Linked DNA regions of Caballeronia sp. TF1N1. The protein of the gene in region 1 interacts with the protein of each later gene in a pairwise test. Links are inferred from orthologs where the notes say so. Each region holds a gene or a part of one and is shown on either strand. Other genes may lie near its edges. The genes, in order: dnaE and dnaQ.

Region 1 (4,422 bases):
GCGGCGAAACGGTTGCTTTGCGGAGAGGCTTTCCTTGAATTGCAGATCGGCGAAGCGGTCGCCGAAGAGCGCGTCGCTCCGAATGTAATCGATGAACTCGCGCACCTCCGCGACCGGCCCCGCGATGAAGAGGTTGATGCCCTCCGGCGCGAGCAGAATCGTTCCCTTCAGGCCAAGCGCGCTGCAGCGTTCGGTGACGAGCGGGCGCCACGCGGCGCTGTCGTCGATGGAAACGAATTTGTAGGCGGAGAGGTTCAGAATGCTCATGATCGGATAACGGGGCAAAGCCGGTAAAAAGGGCGGCAAAAAGCGGATGCTGGGACGCCGCGCAACTCCGTATTATCCCGCAAATGGCGCAGGTCTTTTCGCAGGCGCGGGCCGCCGCGTTCGCGCCGTTTGCGCCAGCGCAATTTCGAGAATCGCCGAGGGCTTGTCCGTTCGGCTAACGCGCGCCCCTTAGCCGTTTTCGCGATGGGCCGCATGTACAATATCGTCATGTCAGATCCCCGCTTCGTTCATCTTCGCGTCCACTCCGAGTTCTCGATTGCCGACGGCATCGTGCGGCTGGACGACGTCGTCAAATCCGCCGCGAAAGACGGTCAGGGCGCACTCGCGCTGACTGATCTCGCCAACGCGTTCGGCCTCGTGCGCTTCTACAAGGAAGCGCGCAGCAAGGGCATCAAACCCATTGCCGGCTGCGATGTCTGGATCACCAATCCCGCCGATCGCGACAAGCCTTCGCGGCTGATCCTGCTCGTGCGCGACAAGACCGGCTATCTCAACCTGTGCGAACTGTTGAGCCGCGCGTGGCTGACGAATCAATATCGCGGGCGCGCGGAAGTGCTCGTCGAATGGCTCGAAGAAGGGCTGGCTGAAGGTCTGCTCGCCATTTCCGGCGCGCAGCAGGGCGACATCGGCATGGCGTTCGCGGCGGGCAACGCGGCAAGCGCGCAACGCAACGCCGAACGCTGGTCGGCGCTCTTTCCGAACGCGTTCTACATCGAACTGCAGCGCGCCGGTCAGCCGGGCGAACAGGCTTATTTTCAGGAGGCCGTCGCGCTCGCCGCAAAGCTCGGGCTGCCTGTGGTCGCCACGCATCCGCTGCAATTCATGACGCCCGACGACTACACCGCGCACGAAGCGCGCGTGTGCATTTCGGAAGGCGATATCCTCGCCAATCCGCGTCGTCAGAAGCGCTTCACGACCGAGCAGTATTTCCGCACGCAAGACGAAATGTGCGCGCTTTTCGCGGATATTCCTTCCGCGCTTGCCAACACGGTTCAAATTGCGAAGCGCTGTAATCTCACGCTCGAACTCGGCAAGCCCAAGCTGCCGCTTTTCCCCACGCCGGACGGCCTCACGCTCGACGACTACCTCGTGCAGTTGTCGAAGGAAGGCCTCGAGGTGCGGCTCGCGCAGCTTTATCCCGATGAAGCCGAACGCGAGGCACAGCGCGAGACTTATTACGCGCGGCTCGAATTCGAGTGCGGCACGATCATCAAGATGGGCTTTCCGGGCTACTTCCTGATCGTCGCCGACTTCATCATGTGGGCGAAGAACAATGGCGTGCCGGTGGGTCCCGGCCGCGGTTCGGGCGCGGGCTCGCTCGTCGCTTATGCGCTCGGCATTACCGATCTCGACCCGCTGCGCTACAACCTGCTGTTCGAACGCTTCCTGAATCCCGAACGCGTGTCGATGCCCGACTTCGACATCGACTTCTGTCAGGAAGGGCGCGACCGCGTCATTCAGTACGTGAAGCAGAAATATGGCGCGGACGCGGTTTCGCAGATCGCCACCTTCGGCACCATGGCGGCGAAGGCGGCGGTGCGCGACATCGGCCGCGTACTCGATCTCGGCTACATGTTCACCGACGGCGTCGCCAAGCTCATCCCGTTCAAGCCGGGCAAGCACGTGACCATCGCGGACGCGATGAAGGAAGAGCCGACCTTGCAGGAGCGCTTCGACAACGAAGACGAAGTGCATCAATTGCTCGAACTTGCGCAGCGCGTGGAAGGGCTCACGCGTAACGTCGGCATGCACGCGGGCGGCGTGCTGATCGCGCCGGGCAAGCTCACCGATTTCTGTCCGCTCTACACGCAGGGCGAAGACGGCGGCGTGGTCAGTCAGTACGACAAGGACGACGTGGAAGCCGTCGGTCTGGTCAAGTTCGACTTTTTGGGCCTGACTACGCTCACCATCCTGGACTGGGCCGAGCGCTATATTCGCCGGCTCGATCCCTCGAAGAAAGACTGGAATCTCTCGCAGGTTCCGCTCGACGACCCGGCTTCGTTTTCGATCCTCAAGAAAGCGAATACCGTCGCCGTGTTCCAGCTGGAAAGCCGCGGCATGCAGGGCATGCTGAAGGACGCGCAGCCGGACCGCTTCGAGGACATCATCGCGCTGGTGGCGCTGTATCGTCCGGGCCCGATGGACCTGATTCCGAGCTTCTGCGCGCGTAAGCACGGGCGCGAGATCGTCGAGTATCCGGACCCGCGCGTCGAGCCCGTCCTGAAGGAGACCTACGGCATCATGGTCTATCAGGAGCAGGTGATGCAGATGGCGCAGATCATCGGCGGCTATTCGCTCGGCGGCGCGGACTTGCTGCGTCGCGCGATGGGCAAGAAGAAGCCCGAAGAGATGGCCGTGCATCGCGAGTTGTTCCGCGAAGGCGCGGCGAAGAACGGTCTCACCGCGCAGAAGGCGGACGACACCTTCGACCTCATGGAGAAATTCGCGGGCTACGGCTTCAACAAGTCGCACGCGGCGGCTTACGCGTTGCTCGCTTATCACACGGCGTGGCTGAAGGCGCACCATCCGGCGGAATTCATGGCGGCCAATATGTCGCTCGCCATGGACGACACCGACAAGGTCAAGATTCTCTTCGAGGACTGCATCGGCAATGGCATGGCCGTGCTGCCGCCGAACATCAATCAGTCGGCGTATCGCTTCGAACCGGTCGCCGAAGCGGACGGCAAGCGCTCGAAGACCATTCGCTACGGTCTGGGCGCGGTGAAGGGCAGCGGCCAGAACGCAATCGAGGAAATCCTGCGTGCGCGTGAAGACGGGCCGTTTGCGGATCTCTTCGACTTCTGCGAGCGGATCGACCGGCGCGTCGTGAATCGCCGCACGGTCGAAGCGCTGATCCGCGCGGGCGCGTTCGACTGCCTGCACGAGAACCGCGCGCAACTGCTGGCCTCCGTGCCGCTCGCCATGGAAGCCGCCGATCAGGCCGCCGCCAACGCCATGCAAGGCGGTCTCTTCGACATGGGCGACGCGCCGCTCGAAAAGCATCGGCTCGTCGATGAACCCATGTGGTCCGACAAGAAGCGCTTGCAGGAAGAAAAAACCGCGCTCGGTTTCTATCTGTCGGGCCATCTCTTCGACGCCTACAAAGGTGAAGTGCGCCGCTTCGTGCGGCAGAAAATCGGCGAACTGAAGGAAGGGCGCGACAAGCTCGTCGCGGGCGTGATCTCGACCACGCGCACGCAAATGACCCAGCGCGGCAAGATGCTGATCGTCAATCTCGACGACGGCACCGGCCAGTGCGAAGTCACCGTGTTCAACGAGCAGTTCGAAGCCAACAAGGCGCTCTTCAAGGAAGACGAGTTGCTCGTGGTGCAAGGTCAGGCGCGTAACGACGCCTTCACCGGCGGCATTCGCTTTACCGTCGATACCGCGATGGACCTCGAACGCGCGCGCAGCCGCTACGCGCAGTCGGTAAAGGTCGAGATGAACGGCAACGCGGATTCCTTGCGTCTGCGCCGCGTGCTCGAAGCGCATGCGGCGGGTGCGGAAGCGCCGGCGGCCGTGGCGCCGGCCGCGCGCGAGAACGGCAGGCAGCGCCAGTCCGCACCCATCCCGAACGGCTTGAACGTGAGCATCGTTTATCGCAGCGAGCATGCGGAAGGCGAAGTGCGGCTCGGCGATGCCTGGCGCGTCAAGCCCACCGACGAACTCATCACCGCGCTGCGCGGCGAGTTCGCGGGCAGCGCAATCGAAATCGTCTACTGATGCGCATCGGTATCTCGGCGAACGCGCTCAAACTGAGCGGCGGGCTCGAACGCTACGCCATGGACCTGGTGCGCGGTCTTGCCGCCGCCGGCTTCGAGGGTCGCCAAAAGCCCACGTTCTTTGCCCGCAAGATCGACTCGTCGTTGCCGGAGAGCAAGCTCGTCGAGGCGCATCGCATCAAGGTGTCGTTTCTGCCGGGCAAGCTGCGCGACGTGTATTTTTCGTGGGCGCTCAAGCGCGCGCGCAATAAGGCCAGGGTCGACGTGCTGATCGGCTGCAATCGCGTGGAAGGCTCGGAGATTGCCATCTGCGGAGGCACGCATATCGGCTTTCTGCGCGCAACCGGGCGTCGCGAAAAGCGGTCGGATACGCGGCAGATCGCGCTCGAACGCAGGCAGTATCGGGACGCGC
Region 2 (3,133 bases), 1.0 Mb from region 1 along the record:
AAAGCGGCGCGAGCGCGCCCTACACGATGCCGCAAGCGGCCTCGCGCAGCGTGAGTCCGTTGCCTGCCGCGAGCGCGCCGGAAGGCCGCGCCACGGTCTGGTGCGATTTGCTCGACTTGCCTTTCGAAGCGCAGAGCGTCGATTTGCTCGTGCTGCCGCATACGCTCGAATTTTCGCGCGATCCGCACAGGCTTCTGCGTGAAGCCGAGCGCGTGCTCGTGCCTGAAGGCCAGCTCATTATCCTTGGCTTCAACTCCTTGAGTCTGTGGGGCGCGCGCCAGTCGTTCGGCAAGGTCACGGGACGGCCGTTCGTGCCGGCGGCGCACGAGATGATCGCGTTCACGCGCATCAAGGACTGGATCAAATTGCTTGGATTCGACCTTGAACGCGGACGCTTCGGCTGCTATCGTCCCCCGCTCGTCACGGACAAGTGGCTGCAACGCTATCAATTCATGGAGCCCGCCGGCGACCGCTGGTGGCCCATCTTCGGCGCGGCGTACATGATCACGGCGGTGAAACGCGTGCGCGGCATGCGGCTCATCGGCCCGCGCAAATTGAAGAAACCCGCGCTCGCGCCTGGCCTTGCACCAGTCGCCGCACCGCACACTCGCAACGAGCATTGATGACTGACGAATCCGCATCGACGAACGCATCGAACAAAATCATCGACATTTACACGGACGGCGCGTGCAAGGGCAATCCGGGCCCCGGCGGCTGGGGCGCCCTGCTCCGCTTCGGCTCGCTCGAAAAGGAACTGTTCGGCGGCGAAGCCGCGACCACCAACAACCGCATGGAACTGATGGCGGTGATCGCCGCGCTCGAAGCCTTGAAGCGGCCCTGTCAGGCCGTGATCCACACCGACTCGCAATACGTGCAGAAAGGCATCAGCGAATGGATTCACGGCTGGAAGAAGAAGAACTGGATGACGGCAGCGAAGACGCCCGTCAAGAACGCCGATTTGTGGAAGCGGCTGGATGCCCTCGTCGCGCAACATCAGATTGAATGGCGCTGGGTCAAGGGGCACGCCGGGCATCCCGAAAACGAACGCGCCGATGCGCTCGCCAATCGCGGCGTGAGCTCGCTCGCCGATAGCTGAAACATGCACGAACCAACGACACACATCTCATGCGCCAACTGATACTGGACACCGAAACCACCGGCCTGAACGCTCGCACGGGCGACCGGATCATCGAAATCGGCTGCGTCGAACTGGTCAATCGCAGGCTTACCGGTAACAACCTGCATTTGTACGTGAACCCCGAACGTGACAGCGACCCGGGCGCGCTCGCGGTGCACGGCCTGACGACGGAGTTCCTGCGCGACAAGCCGAAGTTCACTGAGATTGCCGCGCAGTTGCGCGACTTCATTAGCGGCGCGGAGTTGATCATTCATAACGCGCCGTTCGACGTCGGCTTTCTCGACATGGAGTTCGCGCTACTCGGCTTGCCGAAAGTGTCGACGATGTGCGCCGGCGTGATCGACTCGCTCGCGCAAGCGAAGCAGATATTCCCCGGCAAACGGAACTCGCTCGACGCGCTCTGCGACCGCTTCGGCATCAGCAACGCGCACCGCACGCTGCATGGCGCGTTGCTCGACTCGGAGTTGCTCGCGGAAGTCTATTTGGCGATGACGCGCGGTCAGGAAAGCCTCGTCATCGACATGCTCGGCGACCAGCCCGCGCAAGGCACGACAGGCACACAGCGTATCGCGCTCGACGACCTCGATCTCACGGTCATCGCGGCAAGCGCGGACGAGCTCGCGGCGCATGAAGCCGTGCTCTCCGACCTCGACCGAGCGATCAAAGGCACGAGTGTGTGGCGCACGGAACCCGCGCCCGCGGAAAGCGATACGCTCGCCGCCTGATTTTTTCGAATTTGTTCAAAGAAGAGCTTTACGAATCGAGAACGTCCTGACATAATCTCAATCTCTTCGGGTGGTTAGCTCAGCGGTAGAGCACTGCCTTCACACGGCAGGGGTCACTGGTTCGATCCCAGTACTACCCACCACGACAGAGGCAAGCAGTTGCAGTCTGAACTGAATGCCATAAAAAACGGCGCCTTCGGGCGCCGTTTTTTTTCGTCCGCGCGCTTCGCCAGCCGAAGCTAAGACGCCCACACGCCGCGCGCCATTCCGCTTGCGGCAATCACCATCACGATCACCAGCGCCGCTTCCAGATCGCTCATCCACGCGAAGCGCCGGGCGCGCGTGAGATCGATCGGTCCGCCCTGCGCGAGCGTCACGCGCCAGCGAATCAACGCGAGCATCGGTGAAACTTCGATCAGCAAGATCAGCACGAGCGCGGTCATCTTCAGATGAAAAAGCGGCTCGTGCAAATAGTACGAGCCGCCTTTCTCGAAGCCGCCAAACGCGCGCATCAGCCCGGTGACGATCAGCACAATTGCAGTGATGCCCCACACGGAATCGGAGCGGAACACATCGCGCAGACGCACATCGTTCGCCTGCACCGACTGCGCGACATCGAGCCGCCGCAAGGCGCGCGCTCGCGCGAGCACGGCGCCCAAGGCGAAACCGAAACCAAGCAAGTGAAGCGCAGCGAGCAACCAGCGTATCAGCATCCTTTCCTCCATCGAAAACGAGAAGCAAATTCTGCGTTGCCGGCGACCTCGTCAGACTTGCCGCAAGGTCGTGTCGAGTGCGCGCGCCGCGTTGCGGTCACCGACGCTCGCCAACGGCGCGCGAAATACCGTCTTGCGATTGTGCCCCGCCGCTGCCGGCGAATCCCACAACAACTCGACCTTCGGACGGCGCGCGAACCAACTCTTCCTGAGGGTGCCATTGCGATGGATCGTCGATGCCGGCGCGGCCGGTTCCGTCGACGGCGCAAGAATCGAGATTTGCGCGGCTTCGTCGGCGACGGGCGCGGGCCACTTCACCGACAATTCCCGCGCATCGTACTGACCGAGCTTGCGGCTTTCCGCCCAGACCATTGCGGTGCGCGTGACGGGATCGAGCGAGATTGCAAAGCGGCCGATGGCAAAGCGCCGCGCCGCGATATTGGTACGCCAGAGCGCACGCGGACGGCATATCCACATCACGACTGCGTAGAGCGCCGGGCCGACCGCGAGCCAGCCGTTGGTCTCGGCGAGCGTGTGTACGAAACGGCGCCAGCCCG

Evidence for each region.
Region 2: the proteins of dnaE (region 1) and dnaQ interact in binary tests that used the Escherichia coli proteins (3 or more experiments, as listed by UniProt). The link is inferred for Caballeronia sp. TF1N1 from one-to-one orthologs.

Annotation. Positions count from the first base shown.
Region 1 is NZ_CP084626.1:996,012-1,000,433, forward strand. The notes cover bases 102-4,211. They hold dnaE (DNA polymerase III subunit alpha), read left to right. Parts: upstream 102-480; coding sequence 481-4,011; downstream 4,012-4,211. Other genes in these bases: LDZ28_RS04580 (sulfurtransferase), read right to left, coding at 102-267; LDZ28_RS04590 (glycosyltransferase family 4 protein), read left to right, coding at 4,011-4,211. In the rest of the region: more of LDZ28_RS04580, read right to left, coding at 1-101; more of LDZ28_RS04590, read left to right, coding at 4,212-4,422. UniProt on the Escherichia coli protein: DNA polymerase III is a complex, multichain enzyme responsible for most of the replicative synthesis in bacteria. This DNA polymerase also exhibits 3' to 5' exonuclease activity. The alpha chain is the DNA polymerase catalytic subunit.
Region 2 is NZ_CP084626.1:2,028,722-2,031,854, forward strand. Bases 174-2,994 are described here. They hold dnaQ (DNA polymerase III subunit epsilon), read left to right. Parts: upstream 174-1,125; coding sequence 1,126-1,863; downstream 1,864-2,994. Other genes in these bases: LDZ28_RS09385 (class I SAM-dependent methyltransferase), read left to right, coding at 174-623; rnhA (ribonuclease HI), read left to right, coding at 623-1,096; LDZ28_RS09405 (DUF2214 family protein), read right to left, coding at 2,103-2,576; LDZ28_RS09410 (hypothetical protein), read right to left, coding at 2,628-2,994. Also shown: more of LDZ28_RS09385, read left to right, coding at 1-173; more of LDZ28_RS09410, read right to left, coding at 2,995-3,133. UniProt on the Escherichia coli protein: DNA polymerase III is a complex, multichain enzyme responsible for most of the replicative synthesis in bacteria. The epsilon subunit contain the editing function and is a proofreading 3'-5' exonuclease.